4 regions of the Kitasatospora sp. NPDC058478 genome follow, and region 2 is predicted to be linked to each of the others. Evidence: riboswitches for the same ligand, from Rfam matches in the RefSeq annotation. Region 2 holds a riboswitch; each other region holds the start of a gene.
The links. A riboswitch is a leader RNA that binds a small molecule or an ion and turns the genes downstream of it on or off. The one in region 2 is predicted to bind cobalamin.
Positions count from the first base shown of each region.

Region 1: another riboswitch for cobalamin. It lies ahead of ACFWPT_RS35680 (FecCD family ABC transporter permease); the one in region 2 lies ahead of ACFWPT_RS36060 (HoxN/HupN/NixA family nickel/cobalt transporter).
Region 3: another riboswitch for cobalamin. It lies ahead of ACFWPT_RS07110 (CoA-acylating methylmalonate-semialdehyde dehydrogenase); the one in region 2 lies ahead of ACFWPT_RS36060 (HoxN/HupN/NixA family nickel/cobalt transporter).
Region 4: another riboswitch for cobalamin. It lies ahead of ACFWPT_RS32250 (ribonucleoside-diphosphate reductase subunit alpha); the one in region 2 lies ahead of ACFWPT_RS36060 (HoxN/HupN/NixA family nickel/cobalt transporter).

Region 1 is NZ_JBHXML010000088.1:19,310-25,024, forward strand. Features, by position in the region: gene ACFWPT_RS35655 (amino acid ABC transporter permease) at 1-516, shown strand, start outside; gene ACFWPT_RS35660 (amino acid ABC transporter ATP-binding protein) at 513-1,310, shown strand; gene ACFWPT_RS35665 (CGNR zinc finger domain-containing protein) at 1,424-2,014, shown strand; gene sodX (nickel-type superoxide dismutase maturation protease) at 2,043-2,498, opposite strand; gene sodN (superoxide dismutase, Ni) at 2,686-3,081, shown strand; cobalamin riboswitch at 3,170-3,309, shown strand; gene ACFWPT_RS35680 (FecCD family ABC transporter permease) at 3,399-4,481, shown strand; gene ACFWPT_RS35685 (ABC transporter ATP-binding protein) at 4,481-5,245, shown strand; gene ACFWPT_RS35690 (ABC transporter substrate-binding protein) at 5,268-5,715, shown strand, end outside.
Region 2 is NZ_JBHXML010000091.1:305-6,019, reverse strand. Features, by position in the region: gene rpsR (30S ribosomal protein S18) at 1-113, opposite strand, end outside; gene ACFWPT_RS36080 (CobW family GTP-binding protein) at 126-1,292, opposite strand; gene rpsN (30S ribosomal protein S14) at 1,298-1,603, opposite strand; gene rpmB (50S ribosomal protein L28) at 1,603-1,839, opposite strand; gene rpmG (50S ribosomal protein L33) at 2,013-2,177, shown strand; gene ACFWPT_RS36060 (HoxN/HupN/NixA family nickel/cobalt transporter) at 2,325-3,437, opposite strand; cobalamin riboswitch at 3,467-3,681, opposite strand; gene ACFWPT_RS36055 (ArsR/SmtB family transcription factor) at 3,763-4,146, shown strand; gene ACFWPT_RS36050 (Fpg/Nei family DNA glycosylase) at 4,199-5,008, opposite strand; gene ACFWPT_RS36045 (AAA family ATPase) at 5,089-5,715, opposite strand, start outside.
Region 3 is NZ_JBHXML010000009.1:22,300-28,014, reverse strand. Features, by position in the region: gene ACFWPT_RS07120 (enoyl-CoA hydratase/isomerase family protein) at 1-185, opposite strand, end outside; gene ACFWPT_RS07115 (acyl-CoA dehydrogenase family protein) at 185-1,324, opposite strand; gene ACFWPT_RS07110 (CoA-acylating methylmalonate-semialdehyde dehydrogenase) at 1,332-2,831, opposite strand; cobalamin riboswitch at 3,048-3,239, opposite strand; gene ACFWPT_RS07105 (BlaI/MecI/CopY family transcriptional regulator) at 3,506-3,988, shown strand; gene ACFWPT_RS07100 (M48 family metalloprotease) at 3,979-4,926, shown strand; gene ACFWPT_RS07095 (MarR family winged helix-turn-helix transcriptional regulator) at 5,126-5,680, shown strand; gene ACFWPT_RS07090 (ABC transporter ATP-binding protein) at 5,684-5,715, opposite strand, start outside.
Region 4 is NZ_JBHXML010000071.1:39,862-45,576, forward strand. Features, by position in the region: gene ACFWPT_RS32250 (ribonucleoside-diphosphate reductase subunit alpha) at 1-1,858, opposite strand, end outside; cobalamin riboswitch at 2,050-2,192, opposite strand; gene ACFWPT_RS32255 (hypothetical protein) at 2,614-3,633, shown strand; gene ACFWPT_RS32260 (glycoside hydrolase family 26 protein) at 3,774-5,228, shown strand; gene ACFWPT_RS32265 (hypothetical protein) at 5,411-5,715, shown strand, end outside.

The DNA.
Region 1 (5,715 bases), on a different contig from region 2:
CCGACCTTCGTCGCCGCCCTGCTGGGCCTCGGCCTCAACGAGGCCGCCTACATGGCGGAGATCGTCCGCGGCGGCATCCAGTCGGTGGACGAGGGCCAGACCGAGGCCGCCCACGCGCTCGGCATGAGCCGGTTCCAGACCATGCGCCGGATCGTCCTGCCCCAGGCCATGCGGGTGATCATCCCGCCGACCGGCAACGAGACCATCTCGATGCTCAAGACCACCTCGCTGGTCAGCGTGATCTCCCTGGAGGAGATCTTCCGGGCCGGTCAGGTCATCTACTCCCGGAACTACCAGAACATCCCGCTGCTGATCGTGGTCAGCCTCTGGTACCTGTTCTTCACCTCGCTGCTGACCATCGGCCAGTACTACATCGAGCGCTACTACGCCCGCGGCTCCAACCGGACCCTCCCGCCCACCCCGGTGCAGCGGCTGCGGGGCCTGTTCGCCGGGAAGCCCGCCCCGAAGACCGGCGCCGACGTCGTCCCGGGGCTTGAGGGAGGTGGTCACGTATGACCGACCTGAGCAAGACCCCGGCCGCCGCCACCGGGCAGCCGATGGTGCGCGCCGAGAGCGTCCACAAGTCCTACGGCTCCGTGCACGTGCTCAAGGGCATCGACCTGGAGGTCAAGCAGGGCGAGGTGTTCTGCCTGATCGGCCCCTCCGGCTCCGGCAAGTCGACCTTCCTGCGGTGCATCAACCACCTGGAGAAGATCAACGGCGGACGCCTCTGGGTGGACGGCGAACTGGTCGGCTACCAGCAGAAGGGCGACAAGCTCTACGAGCTCAAGGACCGCGAGGTCGCCGTCAAGCGGCGCGACATCGGCATGGTCTTCCAGCGCTTCAACCTGTTCCCGCACATGACGGCCGTCGAGAACGTCATGGAGGCCCCGGTCCAGGTCAAGGGCGAGAGCAAGGCCGCCGCCCGGGAGCGGGCGATGGTCCTGCTGGAGCGGGTCGGCCTCGCCGACAAGGCGAAGAACTACCCCTCCCAGCTCTCCGGCGGCCAGCAGCAGCGCGTCGCGATCGCCCGCGCGCTGGCCATGAAGCCCAAGCTGATGCTGTTCGACGAGCCCACCTCGGCGCTCGACCCCGAACTGGTCGGCGACGTCCTCGACGTCATGCGCGGCCTCGCCGAGGAGGGCATGACCATGGTGGTCGTCACCCACGAGATGGGCTTCGCCCGCGAGGTCGGCGACGCGCTGGTGTTCATGGACGGCGGTGTGGTGGTCGAGTCCGGCAACCCCCGCGAGGTGCTCACCGACCCCCGGCACGAGCGCACCCGCGCCTTCCTCTCCAAGGTGCTGTAGAACCGTACCGACCGGCGCCCGGCAGGCTGCTCCTGCCGGGCGCCGACGTTTTCCCCACCCAGGTAATAGGCTGGACGCAATCAGCCCGTTACCGACCTTTTGGAAGGACCTCCGTGGAGCTCGCCTCGTACGCCGATCTCGCCGTTCGGCTGGTGAACACCGAGGAGCCCGAACGCGGCACCGACACGCTGACGTCCGTGGACGCGGTGCGCGGCCTGTTCTCCGACTCCTCGCGGGCCGCCGCACAGGCCGACGAGTCCGACCTGCCCCGGCTGCGGGCGGTGCGGACCAGGCTGCGCGGGGTCTTCGAGGCCGCCGCCGAGGGCGACGAGATCCGGGGCGTCGACCTGCTGAACAGCCTGCTGATGGAGTACCCGGTCAGCCCGCTGGTCTCCGGGCACGACTACCTGGACGACGCCGGCCGGCCGCGCTGGCACCTGCACCTGGCCGACAACTCGCCGACCGCCACCGCGCACTTCAGCGCGGTCGCCTGCATGGGCCTGGCCGTCCACCTGACCGAGCTGGGCGCCGACCGGCTCGGCATCTGCCAGGCCGCGCCCTGCCGCAACGCCTACCTGGACACCTCGACCAACCGCTCCCGCCGCTACTGCTCGGACCGCTGCGCGACCCGCGCCAACGTCGCCGCGTACCGGGCCCGCAAGCGCCAGGAGGCCGAGGCCGCGGCACTCGGCGCCGCCGGCTAGGCAGGGCAGGGCCCAGGGGGTCAGGGAGTCAGAGCTCGTCCGCCCAGACGCCCAGGCGGCGGGCCAGGCCCGGCACCCGGGCCAGCCGGGTGCTCAGCAGCAGCCGCTCCAGCCGCCGCCCCGGCGCCAGCCAGGCCGGGCGCGGGCGCAGCCTCAGCAGCACCCGGCCGAGCACCAGTTCGTCCGGGACCGGGCCGTAGCTGCGGCTGTCGCTGTCCACCGGCCGGTTGTCGGACAGCAGCCACCAGCCCCTCGGACGCCGCTCGGCGGCCCGCTTCACCACCAGCAGGTCCTGCTGGAAGGGGTGCCGGAAGAGCACCACCGCGCCGGGCCGGATCGGCGCGCCGTAGCGCACCAGCAACTGGTCGCCCTCGCGCAGGGTCGGGACCATCGACGGGCCCGCCACGTCGACCAGCCCGAACGGCACCGCGCCGCCGCCCCGCCCCCGGGGTTCCGTGCCCGCCGGTTCCGTGCTCCGCGCCACGACTCCTCCTCCCGGACCGACCGGTCCCAGTCTGCCGTACGGACCGTCACCCCGTTCGATCCGTTCGATGTCCGGATTACCCCGGTTCCGGGTCCGCCTTTTGCCCTAGGCCCACCGCCCGATCGCGAAACCCCGGGGGCGGAAGGGTAATCTCGGGCGCGGGAAGACGATCTAAGGAAGGACTCCCATGTTCTCTCGTCTGTTTGCACCGCGCGCCACCGCCCACGCCCACTGTGACCTGCCCTGCGGCGTGTACGACCCGGCGCAGGCCCGGATCGAGGCCGAGTCGGTCAAGGGCACCCAGGAGAAGTACCAGGCCAACGAGGACCCGGCTTTCCGCACCCGCGCCCTGATCATCAAGGAGCAGCGTGCCGAGGCCGTCAAGCACCACATCTCGGTGCTGTGGAGCGACTACTTCAAGGCCCCGCACTTCGAGAAGTACCCGCAGCTGCACCAGCTGATCAACGACACCCTGAAGGCCGCCTCGGCCGCCAAGGCGTCCACCGACCCCGCCACCGGCCAGGCCCTGCTGGACCTGATCGCCGAGGTCGACAAGATCTTCTGGGAGACCAAGCAGGCCTGAGCCTGACGCGTCGCCACCCGACCGCCCCCGTCCGCGAGCCCGGACGGGGGCGGTCGTGCGTTCACGCCCCACCCGAGCCCGGTAAGGGTTGCCTAGCCTGAGTGGCTGTTATGCTGCCAGGGCGTCCGAGGGGGAAGTCCGGTGTGAATCCGGCGCTGACCCGCAACGGTGAGCACGGCCCCCGGGGCCGCGCCAGCCCGATCGCCCCCGGCCGCTGAACTCCCGACAACTCGCCGTGGACTGCGAGGGGATGGCGCCCGGGCCCGCGCCCGACCGGTGCCGCCCCCGCGCACCCGCGGCCCGAGGCAAGGCGCACCGTGAGCAGCACCGCAGCCGCGGGCAGTGGCGCAACGAGCCCGCCCGCCCGCCGAATACCCGCCCTCCCGCTCGCCGTCGGCCTGGCCGCCGCCCTGCTGCTCTCGCTGCTCTGCGGCGTGGCGCTGGGCGCCTCCGGGATCGGCCTGCCCCGCGTCCTGCGGCTGCTGGCCGCCGGGCTGACGGGCGGACGGCTGGAGGCGGAGGAGGCCGCCGCCTACGCGATCGTCTGGGAGATCCGGCTGCCGCGCGCCGTGCTGGCCGCCGTGGTCGGCGCCGGGCTGGCCGCCACCGGGGTCGCCGTCCAGGCCCTGGTGCGCAACGCGCTGGCCGACCCGTTCGTACTCGGCATCTCCTCCGGCGCGGCCGTCGGCGCCAACGCGGTGCTGCTGCTCGGCGCCTTCGCCTCGCTCGGGGTGTGGGCGATCTCGGCCTCCGCGTTCGGCTCCGCGCTGGTCGCCATGGTGCTGGTCTACCTCGCGGCGCGGACGGCCTACGGGCTCACCCCGCTGCGGCTGGTGCTCACCGGCACCGCGCTCTCCTACGGCTTCTCCGCCGTCACCGCGCTGATGGTCTTCGCGGCCGCCCGCGGCGAGGCCGCCCGGGACGCCATGATGTGGCTGCTCGGCAGCCTCGGAGGCGCCACCTGGGGCTCGGTGCCGATCGCCGCCACCACCGTGCTGGCCGGCCTGGCGTACCTGGCCTGCGCCGCCGGCCGGCTGGACGCGCTCGCCATGGGCGACGAGACGGCCGCCTCGCTGGGCGTGGACCCGGACCGGCTGCGCCGCGAGCTGTTCGTGGTGACCGCCGCCGTCACCGGCACGGTGGTGGCCGTCAGCGGGGCGATCGGCTTCGTCGGGCTGATGGTGCCGCACCTGGCCCGGATGCTGGTCGGCGCCGGGCACCGCCGGGTGCTGCTGGTCGCGCCGCTCGCCGGGGCGCTGCTGCTGGTCTGGGTGGACATCGTCTCGCGCACCCTGCTGGCGCCCGCCGAACTGCCGGTCGGGGTGGTCACCGCGGTGCTCGGGGTGCCCTGTTTCCTGCTGCTGATGCGCCGTCGCGGCTATTCCTTCGGAGGCCGCTGATGGATCTCGCCCTGGACTCCGTCTCGGTCGAGCTGGCCGGTGCCCGGCTGGTCCACGACGTCGCCCTGGACGCCGCCGCCGGGCAGGTGGTCGGACTGATCGGACCGAACGGCAGCGGCAAGTCGACGCTGCTGCGCTGCGTCTACCGGGCGCTGCGGCCGGCCGCCGGGGCCGTCCGGCTGGACGGCACGGACCTGCACGCGCTGACCGCGCGCGAGGCCGCCCGGCGGGTGGCCGCGCTCCCCCAGGAGCACTCCGCCGAGTTCGACTTCACGGTGGCCGAGGTGGTCGCCATGGGCCGGCTGCCGCACCGGCGCGGCCTGGGCGGCCCGGGCGCGGACGACCACGCCCGCTGCACCGAGGCGCTGCGCAAGGTCGGCGCCGAGCAGTTGGCCGGGCGGGGCTTCCTGAGCCTGTCCGGCGGCGAGAAGCAGCGGGTGCTGATCGCCCGCGCGCTGGTCCAGGAGCCCCGACTGCTGGTGCTGGACGAGCCCACCAACCACCTGGACATCGCCCACCAGTTGGACGTGCTGGCGCTGGTCCGGGAGGCCGGGCCGACGGTGCTCACCGCGCTGCACGACCTCAACCTGGCGGCCGGCCACTGCGACCTGCTGTACGTGCTGCAAGCCGGCCGGATCGTCGCCTCGGGGCCGCCCGCCGAGGTGCTCCGACCCGCCCTGCTGGCCGAGGTGTTCGGCGTCCGGGCCACCCCCGTCCGGCACCCGGTGACCGGCGCCGTCCAACTGCTCTTCGACCGGATCTGACCCACACCCCGAAGGAACCCCCGTGCGCACCAAGGCTGTTGCCATCACCGCCCTGCTCACCCTCGGGCTCACCGCCTGCGGCGCCGAGATCGCCCCGAGCGGCGACGCCACCGCCGCCTCCGCCCACTACCCGGTGACCGTGGAGAACTGCGGCACCAAGCTCACCTTCCCGCAGAAGCCCGCCCGGACGGTGACCAACGACGTCGGCATCACCGAGCTGATGCTCGCCCTCGGCCTGGCCGACCGGATGGCCGGCTACGTGATGCCCGACGACAAGGGCCGGGTCGACCAGGTCGCCTGGAAGGACGGCTACCAGCAGACCGCGTGGCTCTCCAAGAAGGAGATCACCAAGGAGATCGTGCTGGGCGCCAAGGCCGACCTGGTCTTCGCCGGCTGGCACTACGGCTTCGACGAGGGCCGCGGCTTCACCCCGCAGGCGCTGGGGGACCTCGGCATCGCCTCGTACGTGC
Region 2 (5,715 bases):
CGGTCGGAGACGAAGCGCCGCAGCAGGTCGGTGTCCTTGTAGTCGATGTACTCGACGCCGGCCGCGAACAGCGGGTTCGGCCGGTCCTTGGGCGGGTTCGGTCGCTTACGCACAGTGACGGCTCCTCAGTGAACGGGGTCGAGCAGGTCCCGGAAGGCGTCCGGCAGGGCCTTCCAGCCGGGTTCGCCGGCGGCGAGTTCGGCGTCGGTGAGCAGACAGGAGTCGAGCAGCCCGGTGACACCGTCGACGTCCAGGCCCTCGGCGGTGAAGCTGAGCTGCTGCACCCGGTCGCCGTGCAGAGGGTGCCAGTCGAGGGCGGCGGCGGCCCGGCGGGCGGGCGGGTAGAGCTCCCAGGCGGCGTCGGGCAGGGAGGTGAGCCAGGGCCCGCACTCCTCGACGGCGAGGTTGGCCCCGGCGGCGTCCCAGGCGAGCATCAGGTCGGGCCGGTTGGCCAGCCAGAAGCGGCCGCGGCTGCGCTGGGCGGCGGGGACGAGCAGTTCCAGCGCCCGGTGCAGCCGCTCGGGGTGCAGCGGGCGGCGGCGCTCCCAGACCAGCGTGGTGACGCCGGCCTCGTCGCTCTCCTGCGGGAGCAGCGCGATCGCCGGGTTGACCCGGTCGCGGGCGGCGGCGACGTCGAAGCCGCCGAGGGCGGCCCGGGTGAGCGCGCCGGTGCCGAGCCGGACGACCCGGGCGGTGGGGTGGAGCTGGCGGAGCAGCGCGAGCCCGGGCGTGTGCGCCGTCGCGCGCGGGACGGCGAGGGTGGTGGCGTACTCGACCTGGTGGGCGAGCGCCTCCGCGCGGGTCCGCTGGTCCTGGCGGGCGGTGTGCTCGCCGTGGTCCACCAGGTCGTCGGAGACGGAGAGTTCGCCGATCAGCCGGTCCGGGTCGACGGCCGTGACCACGCCCGCGAGTTCGACGGCGTCCTCCAGATGGCGGCCGTCCGCCTCTCCCCCGGCGATCACCTCGACGGCCGGGTGCGGGTCGCTGCCGCCCCACAGTTCGACGATCGCGAGTCCGTACCGGCCTTCGTCGGCGATCCGCAGCAGTCGCGGCAGCAGGTCCTCGCGCAGGGCGCAGCAGGGGCAGTCGTTCACCAGCGGGACGTCGGCGGCGTCGAACCCGCCTCCCGCGTCGCGCAGTTCACGGTGGACGACACCCTGCGAGGCCTCCCGCAGGTCGTGGTGGAGGACCACCGCGTCCACCGCAGCCGCGGCCAACTCCCGGACGGCGGCCCGGCGTTCGGCGGCGTGCAGTCCGGCGACGACCACCACGGGCAGCTTGATCCCGTCCACGCCGCTCACCAGCTGGCCTTGCGGACGCCGGGCAGGTGGCCGGCGTGGGCGTGGACGCGGAGGTTGACCCGGGAGAGGCCGAAGGCCCGCAGGTAGCCGCGGGGGCGGCCGTCGACGGCGTCGCGGTTGCGGATCCGGGTGGCGCTGGCGTCGCGGGGCTGGCGGGCGAGTTCGGCCTGGGCGGCGGCGCGTTCGGCGGGGGCGGTGCCGGGGTGGGCGATGATCCGCTTGAGCTCGGCGCGGCGCTCGGCGTACCGGGCCACGACGGCGCGGCGCTGCTCGTTCTTGGCGATCTTGCTCTGCTTGGCCATCAGACCTTCCCCCCTCGGGCGCGGATGCGGGCGACGGCGGCCTCGATGCCGATCGTGTCGATGGTGCGGATGCCCTTGGCGCTGAGGGTGAGCCGGACGTACCGGCCCTCGCCGGGCAGCCAGTAGCGCTTGTGCTGGATGTTGGGGTCGAAGCGGCGGCGGGTGCGGCGGTGCGAGTGCGAGATCGCGTTGCCGAATCCGGGCTTGCGGCCGGTGAGTTGGCAGTGGGCGGACATGGGTGCTCCCTGACGTCCGGGAATGGGCAGGACGGAGCTCACGTTACACCAGATGAAAATGACTTCCATTTCGGTGTACGGTTTCGCCCCGGCCCCGAACACCCCGCCAACCCGCCAACCCGCCAACCCGCCAACCCGCCAACCCGCCAACCCGCCAACCCGGGAGGACACCCATGGCCCGTAGTGAACTGCGCCCCGTCATCAAGCTCCGCTCCACCGCCGGCACCGGCTACACGTACGTGACCCGCAAGAACCGCCGCAACGACCCGGACCGGATGGTCCTGCGCAAGTACGACCCGGTCGCGCGCCGACACGTCGACTTCCGCGAAGAGCGCTGAACCCCGCCCGCCCGAACTGAACCCCGCACCGACGGAACGCCGACCGGCAGCGACCCGTACCGCCCCGCAGCGACGAAACGGCGCCTCCCCCGGGATCCCGGGGGAGGCGCCGTCGCTGCTCGCAGCCGTCGCCGCTCGCAGCCGCCACTACTCGGCGGCCACCCAGCGCTTCTCCACCCGGGCCAGCTTCCAGTAGGCGATCGCCGCGGCCCAGACCACCACGAACAGCCCGGCGATCGCGTAGCCGACGTTGTCCAGCGAGATGCCCGCGATCCAGCCGGTGACCGGATCGGTCAGATCGAGCTTCTCGTGCAGCACGCCGACCAGCTCGATGGTGCCGATGACGAAGGCCACCGCGATCGACAGCCCGGTGATCGTCAGGTTGTAGTACACCTTCCGGACCGGGTTGGCGAAGGCCCACTGGTACGCGAAGTTCATGAACGTCCCGTCCAGGGTGTCGAACAGGCTCATCCCGGCCGCGAACAGCAGCGGCAGGCAGACGATCGCGTACCAGGGCAACCCGGCCGCCGCGCCCGACCCGGCCATCACCATCAGGGTGACCTCGGTCGCGGTGTCGAAGCCCAGCCCCAGCACCATGCCCACCGGGAACATCTGCCCGGGCCGGGTGATCGAGCGGGTCGCCCGGTTCAGCACCCGGGCCATGAAGCCCCGCGAGTTGAGGTGCTCCTCCAGCTGCGCCTCGTCGTACGACCCGGCCCGCATCGCCCGGAACACCTTGAGGATGCCGAGCAGCGCGGCCAGGTTGAGCGCGCCGATCAGGTAGAGGAACGCGCCGGAGGCCGTCGTGCCGACCATCCCGAGCCACTTGTGGGTGGTCGAGTCGTCGTCCATCAGCGTGCTGGCCAGCTGCGCGCCGCCCGCCACCAGGGCGGCCATCAGCACCACCATCGAGGAGTGCCCGAGGGCGAACCAGAAGCCGACCGAGACCGGCCGCTTGCCGTCCGCCATCAGCTTGCGGGTGGTGTTGTCGATCACCGCGATGTGGTCGGCGTCGAAGGCGTGCCGCATGCCGAGGGTGTACGCGGTGATCCCCAGGCCCACGCCGAAGACCTGGGTGCCGACCGCGTAGTTGTGGGGCGCGACCAGGAAGATGAGCGTCCCGAACGCCACCACGTGCATGGCCAGGATCACCCCCATCAGCCCGGCCGTGCGAACGGTGTCCTCGCGCTTCCAGCGGAACGTGGGCAGCACGGACGGTGTCGCCGGCGCCTCGGCGGCGGCGGTTTCGGGCAGGGTCATTCGGGTCACGCTCCAGCACCTCGTGGAAACACTTCGTGAGATGCCGTGGCCGGTCTCCTGGCTTACGGGGGTCCCGTACCCGCCTTCCCAGGTGCGCGAGGCTCCCAGTGGCGTCGTGGGTACGGACGTCTCTCCATCGTCGACGATCACGATGGCCCGATCACAGTGGCGAGGGCCGCTCCGGACTGGGACCCCTGAGGATCCGTCACCGGTCTTCCCGAGCACCACGGCGGGGAACACCGTAGGGGTCAGGACCCACCCTTGCAAGGCTGCGCACCTGCGCAGGTGTCCAGGATCACAGGCCCCCTCCTGCAACAATGTGCGCATGCATCTCGTACCGGCCGACCGCGCGGGCCACCGCACCATCGACGGACACCGGGTCTGCGAGGCCATCGCCGCGATCGGCGACCCCGCGCACGTCCGCACCTGGGCCGAGCGGTTCTCCCTGCTCGCCGACCCCGGGCGGCTCGCCCTCCTGCTCGCCCTCCACCGGGCCGGCCCGCTCGCCGTCTCCGACCTCGCCGTCGCCACCGGCATGCGCGACCCCGCCGTGTCCCAGGCCCTGCGGCTGCTCCGCACCGCGGGCGTGGTCACCGGGGACAAGGACGGGCGGGTCGTGCGCTACCGGCTCGTGGACGAGGCCATGCGCCCCCTCCTCGACGCGTGCGCCGCCGCCGAACACCACGAGCCCACCGTGGCCGTCGGCTGACCGGCCCCCCGGAGGACACGCCGGGGCCCGGCCGGAGCAACCGCGGACCCGGTCAGGCCGCCTGGCAGGCGGGGCACCAGAAGAGGTTGCGCGCGGCGTGCTGCTCCGTCCGGACGTCGGTGCCGCAGACCAGGCAGGGCATCGCGGCCCGCCGGTAGACGTACACCTCGCCGCCGTGGTCGTCGACACGCGGCGGGCGGCCCATCGCCTCGGGGGTGTGCTCGGGCCGGACGGTGTCGATCCGGCCCGCGCCGACGCCCTCGCGCATCAGGGCGACCAGGTCGGCCCAGATCGCGTCCCACTCGCCCCGGGTGAGGTCGCGGCCGGCGCGGTGCGGGTTGATCCCGTGGCGGAACAGCACCTCGGCCCGGTAGACGTTGCCCACCCCGGCCAGCACCTTCTGGTCCATCAGCAGCGCGGCGACGGTCGTCCGGCTGGCCGATATCCGGCGCCAGGCGGCCTGCGGGTCGGCGTCGGCGCGCAGCGGGTCGGGGCCCAGCCGGGCGGCGACGGCGGCCTTCTCCGCGCCGGTGACCAGCGCGCAGGTGTTGGGGCCGCGCAGATCGGCGTAGCCGTCGTCGTTGGCCAGCCGCAGCCGGACCAGGCCGACCGGCTCGGGCGCGGGCCCGGTGCCGAAGGCGAAGCCGCCGTAGAGGCCGAGGTGGACGTGCACCCAGGCGCCCTCCTCGAAGCCGAGGAACAGGTGCTTGCCGACGGCTTCGGCCGCGGTGAGCAGCTGCCCGTCGATGGCCTTGGCCTCGTCGGCGAACCGGCCCTGCGGGCTGGACACCTCGACCGGGCGGCCGCCGAAGGCCTTCCGGTTCTCGGCGGCGAGGCGGTGGATGATGTGGCCTTCCGGCACGGGCGTCAGCTCCCCCGGGGTGGTTCGACAGGACCTGCACATCATCGCAGTCGGCGCCGACAGCACCGGATCGTCGCAGGTCAGCGGACCGGCATGCCCATCAGCCGGGCCAGGATGACGCGGTCCAGCTCGGCGGCGGTGCCGGCCACGTCCAGGTACGAGTTGTCGATGATCGGCAGCCCGGAGTTGTACCAGCCGGCCATCCGGCCGTGGATCCGCGCCACCTCCTCGTCACCGAGCCGCCGGGTGCCGCCGCGCCGGGCGTTGCGGTGCAGCACGGAGTCCAGGCTGGGCAGCAGCACGACCGGGATCATGCCGGGGCCGATGTGCCGCTTCCAGCCGCCGAGGCCGATGGCCGGGCGGTCCGGGAAGACGGCGTCGTCGATGATGCAGGAGATGCCGTTGGCGAGGTAGTTGCGGCAGGCGAAGCCGCAGGTGCGGCGGGCCAGCCGGTACTGCGCCTCGGAGGCGTTGTTCCAGCCGGACTGCGGGTTGGCGAAGCCGGACTGCACCCACTCGCGGACGTCGTCCAGGCTGATGTGCGCGGTCGGGCTGGGCCGGCGCTCGGCCCAGTACCGGGCGACGGTGGTCTTGCCCGCCCCGGCCGGGCCGATCAGCAGGACGGCGATCGGACTGGCGGGCGCGTGCCGCTGCGGCGGGTGGGCGGGGAGTTGCACGGGCGCGCCGGAGGGCAGCACGAAGTGCCC
Region 3 (5,715 bases), on a different contig from region 2:
TCACCGGCGCCGGTGATGACCACGGTGTCGACCCGCTCGTCCTCCTCCCACGCGTCCAGGGCTTCGGAGATCCTTCGCACCATGCCGTGGGTGAGGGCGTTCAGGGCCGCGGGGCGGTTGAGGACGATCAGGCCGGCCCGGCCCTCGCGGTGGACCAGGACCTCGTCGAGGTCGTTCCCGGCCATCACGCGGCCCCGGTCAGGCCGCGGGCGACGATGACGCGCATGATCTCGTTGGTTCCTTCCAGGATCTGGTGCACCCGCAGGTCGCGGACGATCTTCTCGATGCCGTACTCGGCCAGGTAGCCGTAGCCGCCGTGCAGTTGGAGCGCCTGGTTGGCGACCTCGAAGCCGGTGTCGGTGGCGTGCCGCTTGGCCATCGCGCACAGCTCCGGCGCTCTGGGGTCCCCCCGGTCCAGGGCCGAGGCGGCCCGCCAGAGCAGCGACCTGGCCGCCTCCAGCTCCGTGGCCATGTCGGCGAGCCGGAACTGCAGCGCCTGGGCGTGCAGGAGCCGGGCGCCGAACGCCTCGCGGTCCGCCAGGTAGCGGGTGGCCCGTTCCAGGGCGTCCTGCGCTCCGCCGAGGGAGCAGGCGGCGATGCCGAGCCGGCCGCCGTTCAGCCCGTTCATGGCGATCCGGAAGCCCTCGCCCTCGGCTCCCAGGAGGCGGTCGGCCGGGAGCCGGACGCCGTCCAGCCGCACCTGGCGGGTGGGCTGGGCGTTCCAGCCCATCTTCTTCTCGTCGGGCCCGAACGAGACGCCGGCGTCGTCGCGTTCGACGACGAACGCGGACACCCCGCCGGCCCCCGGTCCGCCGGTGCGGGCCATCACCAGGTAGACCTGGGAAGCCCCTGCGCCCGAGATGAACTGCTTGACGCCGTCGAGGACCCAGTGCGCCCCGTCCCGGCGGGCTCGGGTGGTCAGTGCCGCCGCGTCCGAGCCCGCGCCGGGCTCGGTGAGGCAGTAGCTGGCGGGGGTCGCCATGGCGCTGAGGCCCGGCAGCCAGCGGGCGCGCTGGGCGTCGTCGCCGTAGCGGTCGATCATCCAGGCGACCATGTTGTGGATGGACAGGTAGGCGGCGATGGACGGGCAGCCGGTGGCCAGCGCCTCGAACACCAGCACGCCGTCGGCGCGGGTGAGCCCGGAGCCGCCGGACTCCTCGCGGACGTAGACACCGGCCAGGCCGACGTCCGCCGCCTTGCGCAGCACGTCCACCGGGAAGTGCTTGGCCTGGTCCCACGCGACCGCGTTCGGCGCCAGGTGTTCGCGGGCGAAGGCCCGGGTGGTCGCCGCGATGGCGAGCTGGTCCTCTGTGAGGTCGTGCACGGCGCCCTCAGCCCATCGTCGGGATGGTGAAGCTCGCGCCCTCCTTGACCCCGGAGGGCCAGCGCGAGGTGACGGTCCGGGTGCGGGTGTAGAAGCGGATCGAGTCCGGCCCGTGCTGGTTGAGGTCGCCGAACCCGGAGCGCTTCCAGCCGCCGAAGGTGTGGTACGCGACCGGCACGGGGATCGGCACGTTGACGCCGACCATGCCGGTGTTCACCCGGCGGGCGAAGTCCCGCGCCGTGTCGCCGTCCCGGGTGTAGACGGCCACGCCGTTGCCGAACTCGTGCTCGCCGGGCAGGCGCAGCGCCTCCTCGTAGTCGGCGGCGCGGAGCACGGTCAGGACGGGGCCGAAGATCTCCTCCCGGTAGATCCGCATGTCGGGCGTGACGCGGTCGAACAGCGAGGCGCCGAGGAAGTAGCCGTCCTCGTGCCCCTCCAGCCGGAAGTCCCGCCCGTCGACGACGAGTTCGGCGCCCTCCTCGACCCCGAGGTCCAGGTAGCCGCGGACCCGCTCCAGCGCGTCGGCGCCGACCAGCGGGCCGAAGTCCGCCGCCGGGTCGTCCGAGCGCCCGACCTTCAACGCGGCGATCCGCTCGACCAGTTTGGCCACCAGGGCGTCGGCGGTCTCCTCCCCCACCGGGACGGCCACCGAGATCGCCATGCAGCGCTCGCCGGCCGAGCCGTAGCCGGCGCCGATCAGCGCGTCCGCGGCCTGGTCGAGGTCGGCGTCCGGCATCACGACCAGGTGGTTCTTGGCGCCGCCGAAGCACTGCGCCCGCTTCCCGTGCGCGGCGGCGGTGGCGTACACGTACTGGGCGATCGGTGTGGAGCCGACGAACCCGACCGCCTGCACCCGCGGGTCCTCCAGCAGGGTGTCGACGGCCTCCTTGCCGCCGTTGACCACGTTCAGCACGCCCGGCGGCAGCCCGGCCTCCAGGAACAGCTCGGCGAGGCGCAGCGGCACCGAGGGGTCGCGCTCCGAGGGCTTGAGGACGAAGGCGTTGCCGCAGGCGATGGCGGGTGCGGCCTTCCAGAGCGGGATCATCGCGGGGAAGTTGAACGGCGTGATGCCCGCGACCACGCCGAGCGGCTGGCGCATCGAGTACACGTCGATGCCGGTGCCCGCGTTGTCGCTGAACTCGCCCTTCAGCAGGTGCGGGATGCCGGCGGCGAACTCCACGACCTCCAGGCCGCGTTGGATGTCCCCGTGGGCGTCGGCCACGGTCTTGCCGTGCTCGGCGGACAGCAGCCGGGCCAGTTCCTCCTTCTCCTGCTCGACGAGTTGGAGGAAGCGCAGCAGGACGCGGGCGCGCCGCTGCGGGTTCCACGCGGCCCATGCGGGCTGGGCCTGCGCGGCGTCGGCGATCACCGCCTCGACCTCGGCCCGGCTCGCCAGCGGCACCCGGGCCTGCACCCGGCCGGTGTTGGGGTCGTACACGTCGCCGAAGCGACCGGAGGTGCCGGCGGTGGGCTTGCCGGCGACGAAGTGGGTCAGTTCTCGGACCATCGGGTTCCTTCTCTCGACAGGGGTGGGGAGAGGAGGAGGATCGGAGGCCGCCGCCGGTCGGCGGGCGCACGGTGGTGCGCCCCGCGACACGGGCGTGCGGCGGCGGAACGGAACGTCAGGGCGTCGGGGCCCCGGCGGCCGTGGGCACGGGACGACCAGGAGCGGCAGTGGAGCGGGAGCAGCCCGGAGTCATGCGTGTCGTCTCCATCCTCGTGGAAAACACGGAACACCCGCGGCCGGTATCCTGACTCCCGGATCACCGCACGCCCCCAGGCCTTCCCGGCTGGCTGCCAGTGGCCTTCATTTGCGAGGACGAACTCCCCGGTCACAGTGGCGGGACCGTGCCGGACTCACACCGGCTTCCCTGACACCGCGGACCTGCCGTCGACCATATAGTTGGACGTCCTAGTAAGTCCAGAGGCCCGCACGCGCGTTGCGCCATCGGCTTTCCACCGCGCCGAGCGGCACGTGACCGGACGGTGTCCGCAAATCAGGCGCCCGGCAGCGCGGGGCCACGAGCCCGTAAAGTTAGCTGAGGCACACCTAAGCAACACAGGCCGGGCCCATCTTCGCCATACCGGCGCGGGCAGGCCTCGGCCGCCGACCGCTGTCGGCGCCGGAGGTGCGCCTGCCGGGAGTGTGCCTTCCGGGAGTGTCGGGACAGGGAGAACGATGTGAGGGTCGGTCGGGACGCCAGGCGTCCGCACGGGGAACTGGTCGCGGACGTGCTGGCGGTGTTGTGGGCGGCCGGCGAGCCGCTGACCGCCCAGCAGGTCAAGGAGGCGCTGGACCACGGGCTGGCCCGCACCACCGTGACGACGATCCTCACGCGCCTGCACGAGAAGGGGACCCTGGTCCGCAGCCGCCCCGCGCGGTCCTTCGCCTACGCCCCGGTGGAGGACGCCGCCGGACTGGCGGCCGGGCGCATGCGCCGGGAGTTGGAGAAGGAACCCCAGCGGGACCTCGTGCTGAAGCGGTTCGTCTCCTCCCTGTCCGAGGACGACGAGGACGTGCTGCGCCGCCTGCTCCTCGATGCCCAGACCGAGGCCGAGGCCGAGGCCCAGACCGGGGCCCAGACCGGGGCCCAGACCGGGGCCAGGGCCGCGACCGCGGCGGACTCCGGCAGGCCCGGGCCCGAGGACGACGCATGGGCCTGATCCTGACGGTCGTCGCCCTGGCCCTGCTGCTCCCCTGGGCCGCGGCGCCCGCCGCACGCCGCTTGGCCCTGCTGCTCCCTCCGCGCGAGGCCTCGCTCGTACTCACGGGCGCGGCCGTCCTGCTGGCGGGCGGCACCGTCGCGGCACTCGCCGGGCTGTTCCACGTCCCGTTCCTGGCAGGCCTGGAGCACCTGCCGCTGTCCGGCGTCGTCGCCCGGTGGCCGGCCGTGGTGCCGGTGTCCTGCGCTGCCGGGGCCGCGCTGGCCGTCCAGGCCGTACGGCTGACGCTGCGGTGGCGCGGGCACCGCGTGCTCCTCGCCCGCGCCTGGGGCCTGACCGCTGATGCGACGAGCGACGGCGACCTGCTCGTGGTCGCGGGCAAGGACGCCGAGGCCTTCGCCCTGCCCGGCCACCGGGGGCGCCCCGGCCGCGTCGTCGTCTCGGCCGGCATGCTGAGCGCGCTGGGCCCGGCGGAGCGCGCGGTGCTCCTCGCCCACGAGCGCGCCCACCTGCGCGGGCGCCACCACCTGCTGTCCGCCGCCGTCGACCTCGCCGCCGCCGTACACCCGGCGCTGGCCCGGCTGCGGGCCGACCTCGACTACCACCTGGAACGCTGGGCCGACGAGCAGGCCGCCGCCGCGGTCGCCGACCGGCGCACCGCCGCGACCGCCATCGCCCGGGCGGCCCTGGCCGGATCGCCGTCCGCCCGCCGAACCGCCGGGCCCCTGCTGTCCGTGAACACCGGCCCCGTGCCCCAGCGCGTCCAGGCCCTCCTGGGCCCCGCACCCGCCCGCCCGACCGGCCGCAGGGCGCACGCCGCCGTCGCCCTGGTCGCCGCCGTCACGGTCGCGGCCCTGCTCGGCGTGGCCTTGGCCTACGGGCTGCACGAGTATGTCGAGTACGCGGCCCGGACCCTGAGGGCTCACGGCCCGGTCTGACGACATCGATGTAGACCAACCGTGCGGGTCCGGGTATGGTGAGGCTCGGCTTACCCGTGCGGGTCTTGGCGCAGCCGCCCGCCCGCCGGCGATCAGAGGCCGCGTTCACTCCGGCCTCCGGGCTCGGCATCCCCACGCGGGTGCCGCCACCATGGCCCCGGTCCGAGAACACGGCGGCCACCGGACGATGGGACCTGGCGTGTACGACGGGAGGACGGGCTCGACGAGCCCCTTCGAACAGACCGTCTACCTCCTGTCGACGGCCGGCAGGGCGGTCGACCGGCTGCTGGCCGACCGGCTCGACGCGAGGGGAATGGGCCCGGCCCATCAGGCGCTGCTGTCCGCACTCGCCCAGCTGGGGCCGCACGGGCGCCGCGACCTCACCGAGCACGCCGCCGCAACCGCAACCGCCGCAACCGGGGCCGACTCCGCCCAGGCACTGGACGACCTCCTGTCGGCAGGCCTGGTGCACTCCATGGTCGTCCAGATCGGCGGGCGGCAGGAGGTGCTGACGATCACCCCGGCCGGGCAGGCAGCGCTGGACGTGCTGCACGACGACGCATCCGCCGTACAAGGCGACCTGCTCAGCTCGTTGACGAAGGGCCAGCGCGCCGAACTCAACTCCCTGCTGCGGCGGGTGTGCACGGCGGCCGCCCGCGGCGCGGGACGCCGCACGCCCTCGCCCTCGCCCTCGCCCTCGGGCCCCGGCTGGGTGCTCACCGGCGGACAGCGCCGACGGTGGATCTCCGAGTAGGAGTCAGCGGACGCCGGCGGGCTGCTGCGCGGTGA
Region 4 (5,715 bases), on a different contig from region 2:
CGATGGTCGCGGTCGGCGCGATGGCCAGCAGCAGCGAGTTGCGCAGGCCGGTCTCGGCGATGCGGGCGCGCAGCGCGGTCCAGCGGTCGGCCCACTGCGGGGCGGCCGTCGGGAAGTGGTCGATGTGCAGTTCGCCGCGGGCGGCGCGGGTCTCGCCGTAGGCCTCGTGGCGGCCCAGCTGCTCGGCCAGGTCGGCGGAGCGCTCGTACGCGGTGAGCATGATGCGCTCGGCGATGAGGGTGGAGAGCCGCGCGGCCTCGGCGGAGTCGAAGTCGATCCGCAGCTTGAAGAAGACGTCCTGGAGGCCCATCACGCCGAGGCCGACCGGGCGCCAGCGGGAGTTGGAGGTGCCGGCCTCGGTGGTCGGGTAGAAGTTGATGTCCACCACGCGGTCGAGGAACGTCACGGCGGTGCGGACGGTGGCGTCGAGGCGCTCCCAGTCCATGGCGCCGAGCAGGTCGTCGACGGAGGCCCCGGGGGCGACGTGGGCGCCGAGGTTGACCGAGCCGAGGTTGCAGACGGCGGTCTCGGAGTCGTCCGTGACCTCCAGGATCTCGGTGCACAGGTTCGAGGAGTGCACCGTGCGGCCGGGCAGCGCGGTCTGGTTGGCGGCGCGGTTGGAGGCGTCCTTGAAGGTCATCCAGCCGTTGCCGGTCTGCGCCAGGGTGCGCATCATCCGGGCGTACAGGGTCTGCGCGGGGATGGAGCGCACGGCCTTGCCGGCCAGCTCGGCCTTGCGGTAGGCCTCGTCGAAGTCGGAGCCCCACAGGTCGACGAGCTCGGGCACGTCGGCGGGGGAGAAGAGCGACCAGTCCTCGTTGGCGTTGACCCGGCGCATGAACTCGTCCGGGATCCAGTGCGCCAGGTTGAGGTTGTGGGTGCGCCGCGCCTCTTCGCCGGTGTTGTCGCGGAGCTCCAGGAACTCCTCGATGTCGGCGTGCCAGGTCTCCAGGTAGACGCAGGCCGCGCCCTTGCGGCGGCCGCCCTGGTTGACGGCGGCGACCGAGGAGTCGAGGGTGCGCAGGAACGGGACGATGCCGTTGGACTTGCCGTTGGTGCCGCGGATCAGGCTGCCGCGCGAGCGGATGCGCGAGTAGGACAGGCCGATGCCGCCGGCGTGCTTGGACAGCCGGGCGATCTGCGCGTAGCGGTTGTAGATCGAGTCCAGGTTGTCCAGCGGGGAGTCGAGCAGGTAGCAGCTCGACATCTGCGGGTGCCGGGTGCCGGAGTTGAACAGGGTCGGCGAGGAGGTCAGGTACTCCAGCCGGCTCATCAGGCCGTACAGCTCGGCGACCTCGCGCACGGACTGCTCGCTGTCGCCGACCGCCAGGCCGCAGGCGACGCGGAGCAGGAAGTGCTGCGGGGTCTCGATGACCTTGCGGGTGATCGGGTGGCGCAGCAGGTAGCGGGACTGCACGGTGCGCAGGCCGAAGTACTCGAAGCGGTCGTCGCCGTGTACGTCGATCAGCGCGTCCAGGGCGGCGGCGTGCTTGGCGACGAAGGCGGCGGTGGTGTCGCCGATCAGGCCCTCGTCGTGGCCGACGGCGATCGAGGCGGCGAAGGAGCGCGAGCCCTGGCTGTTCGCCTCGTCGACGATCTCCAGGGCGAGCAGCCGGGCGGCCAGCTTCGAGTACTGGGGGTCCTCGGCGATCATCGACGCGGCGGCGTCCACGGCCAGCCCGCGCAGCTCGGCGAAGTCCGAGCCGGCGTGGCGGCCGCGCAGCGCGGCGGCGGCGACATGGCCGGGGTCCACCTGGGGGAGATCGACGCTGCGGTCGGTGAGCAGCCGAAGGAGCGCGCCGCCGGGGTCGGAGACCGTCGGGTCGGTGGGGGCGGGGCCGGTGCCCTGGGCGGGCAGGGTGGCTGAGGCAGCGGTGGTCAAGGCGCTCTCTCCTGGCGGCGATCGGCGGCGGTGATCGGGGGGTACCGGGCCGTTCGGGGCAGGGGAGCACGGCACGTACGCAGGAAGCGTCGCGCGACAGTGGCGTCCCCGGCCCGCCCGCGAGGCCCGGAAGGTAGTTCTCGTGCTGGCGCGGCCTCTGCGGGAGGGCCCGTGCGCACACCGTCGGCAGGTACTCGGACTCGCGGTGCGGCTGCTGGAGCCGCCCGCTCACCGCTGCGGGGCAGTCCCGGATTCGCACCGGGTTCCCCTGCATCGACAGCAGGATTGAGCATACATCTTGTGGTGTCTCTCTGATGCGACCCCACATGTAGTACGGCGCGGTGTGTCGGCGCGATAACCGGGGGTGCTGGGAGGGGGCGGGCCGTGGCCTTGGGGCGCCTCGGATCCGGGCTCCCGGGGCCTTGGTTCCGGGCTCCGGCGTCCTGGTTTCGATACGGAACGGTCACCGGGCGGACCGGCTGGCGGGGGCATGCCCTACGATCTGGGCGCATGAGCGAGCGAAGCGCCGAGGGGCGCGTTTCGCGAAGCGATCATCGAGCGAAGCGAGGGGGCGCGTGAGCGACGGAACTGGCGCACCCGGGCAGGGTCCGCAGGGAACGCCTCCCACCGGGCCGGGGGACGCGCACGGTCAGCAGCCGCCGGTGGTGCCCGGTCCGGTGTTGCCGCCGAGCGGGGGCTTCGGGCCGCCGCCGGCCTCGTACGGGCCTCCGGTGCCGCCCGCGCAGCCGGTGGCGCAGCCCGGCCCGCCGGGGCAGCCTCCGCTGCCGCAGCCGGGCCAACCGGGGCAGCAGCTGCCGCCGCAGTGGCAGCCGAACCCCCAGCCGCATCCCCAGACGCATCCCCAAGGACACCCGCAGGCGCACCCGCAGCCGTACCCGCAGCCCCAGGCGCCGCAGCGCGCCGAGCCGAACTGGCAGGCGCTGGCGGACCGCAACGCGGCGGACGACAAGCGCCGCCGCCGGCTGCGGGCCCTCGGCGTGGCGGTCGCGGTCGTCCTGGTCGGCGGCCTGGTCGCGGGCGGTGCGGTGCTGCTGACGAAGGGCGACGGCGACAAGCCGACCGCCGGGCCGACCGCCTCGGCCTCCAACCGGCCGTCCTCCGCCGCACCGAGTGCCGCGCCGAATGCCGCCGGAACCCCGGGCGGGAACCCGTCCGGCACCCCGGGCGGCGCGCCGGACGACCCGTCGAAGCCGATCTGGGAGGCCGCCACCGACCCGGCGCCGCAGGACGCGGGGGCGCTGTTCTCCGCACTCCAGGTGACGGTCAACGGCGCCACCTGGAACCGGACCTTCGTCTCGCTGGACTCGCCCTGCTGGGACGGGAACTCGACGACCGGCGGGCTCGGCAAGGTCCTCGGTGACCAGGGCTGCCAGAAGGTGCTCCGGGCGACCTACGTCTCCGGCGACAGCGCGGTGACCGTCGGCGTCGCGGTCTTCGACCACAAGATCCAGGCCGAGACCTCGATGAAGAGCTACACCGGCCACCTCAAGGGCGCCGTCGCGCCGGGCGCGCCGGCCTTCTGCGCCACGCCGGGCTGCACCAACACGCACAACACCCTGGGCCGGTACGCCTACTTCACGGTCGAGGGCTCGGCGAAGGGCGGCAACACCGCCGACGCCGCCGCCACCGCGGCGGCCGCCGGCTTCGGCGAGCACGTGAAGGGCCAGCTGCTCCAGCGCGCCAAGGCCGCGTCCGCGCCGGGTGCGCCGGGGGCCGCCGCGGCCGGCTGATCCGCCGTGACACCCCGGCCCCGGCGGGTTCGCTCGCCGGGGCCGGGGGAGTGTGGCAGGCTCTCGGGGCAGTCATTCGCACGAGTGTTCCGGTTGTGTCCGCCTGGGCCGGTGCCGGCGAGCAACCGGAGGAGCGGTCCGTGGCCCTGCCCAGAGCCCTGCGCGGCAAGCCCGCCGTCCTGGCCGCGGCCGGGGTCGTGGTGGCCGCGGGCGCCGTGGCGCTGTTGCAGCGCGACGGCCGGGCCGACGGCGAACAGCCCGCCCGCGTCCCGGTGGCGGTCGGTTTCTCCGGCCGCACCCTGCCGCCGGAGGTCGGCCGGGACCTGCTCGCCCGGGACCCGCAGGCCTCGCCGAACGCCCGGGCCGTCCAGCAACTGCTCGCCGACCTGGAGGGGCAGGCCCGCACCGGGCAGAGCGGCGGGACGGTGATCGGCCAGCACGTCGAGGCGCACAACGAGCGCAACAACCCCGAGTACGGCGACTACCGCGGCACCAAGCAGGTCGGCTACTACTACAAGAAGGCCGCCGACCTCACCGGCAAGCTGCCCGGCTTCGTCGAGACCGACCTCGGCCCCGGCTACGGCCAGACCGGTTGGGGTGTCGGCGACCCGCGCTCCTACTCGGCCGGCCGGTGGCCCACCTGCCGGGCCGGCTGGCAGTACACCGACGACGCCGTCGACCTGCTCTCCGCCGTCTGGTCCGGCCACCCGCGCGCCGACGACGGCAGCTACGGCACGGCCGGTGTCCAGCACAACTGCGACGGCACCACCACCGAACTGCCCGACAACGGCGGGGGGCCGGCCGGGATCGTCGGCATGTCCTTCCACCAGCCCTACCCCGGTTCGGACGTCAAGTCCTTCGAGCAGGTGCTCTGTTCGAACTCCCCGGCCGCGAAGGACAAGGGCTGGTTCGGCCGCGTCGTCGACAGCGCGCACGACACCCCCGAGTACCGCGCGCTGATGACCGACCTGTCCTACCTGGCCGACCACCTGGAGTACCTGGCCGCCCACGACGTGCCGGTGCTGCTGCGCCCGTACCACGAGATGAACGTGCAGGACTGCGCCCGCAGGTTCTGGTGGTCGGGCCAGAAGCCGGCCGACTACCAGGCGCTGTGGCGGATCACCTACCGCTACCTGGTGGAGACCAGGGGCCTGCACAACCTGCTGTTCGTCTGGACGCCGGTGTCCTGGGACGGAGCCCCCGGCGCGGACCCGTGGGACTACTACCCGGGCTCCCAGTACGTCGACGTGGTCGGGGTGGACGACTACAGCGGCAGCCCCGCGCACCCGATCGGCACCGGCGAGGTGTGGACCAAGCGGTACTACGACGGGCTCGCCGCCTACGGCAAGCCGCGGATCCTGGCCGAGTCCTTCGCCGTCCCGGTCAACTCCCGCCAGCCGGACACGCTGCGGCGCACGCCCTGGACGATCTGGACGGTCTGGGGGCAGTCGCTCACCTCGGACAACCTGACGCCGGACCAGCCGCGCAACTCCGGCGCGGACGTCAACGCCACCTACCACAGCCCGCTGGCGCTCACCGGCGGCGCAGGCCCGTTCGGCGCGAACGTCGACTGGGGCGGCCTGCACGTCCGTTGAGCCGCCCCGCGCGTTCGTCGAGCCGCCCCGTGCGTCCGCCGAGCCGGTCGCCGCGAGGTGTGCTACACCACTGAATTCCGTTGAACGGCCGGAATACCGTGTCCGTTGTGCCGTGTGGCATCCTGTGGCGGCGAAGCCGAGGGGCTGACGCCGGGACGGGCCCGGCGGGGCGGGGGTGCGGGATGGGACAGGCGCGTGCGATGCGCGCGGCCGGCGGCATCGCCGTCGGCTGGGGCGTGGTGCTGCTCGGCTGGGCGGCGTACAACTGCTTCGGCCAGGTCGGGTTCGCGACCTACGTCAAAGGCATCTTCTACTACGGCGGCACCTCGGTGGACGCCGAGACCGGCAGCCTCAACTACGGCCTGATCTACCTGGTTTCGGGAATCCTGCTGCTGCGCGGGCGCACCTGGGCGCTCGGGGTGGCGGCCGGCGTCGCACTGGTCGAGGGGTACAACCGGGTGCGCAGCCTGACCGGCGCACTCCTGGA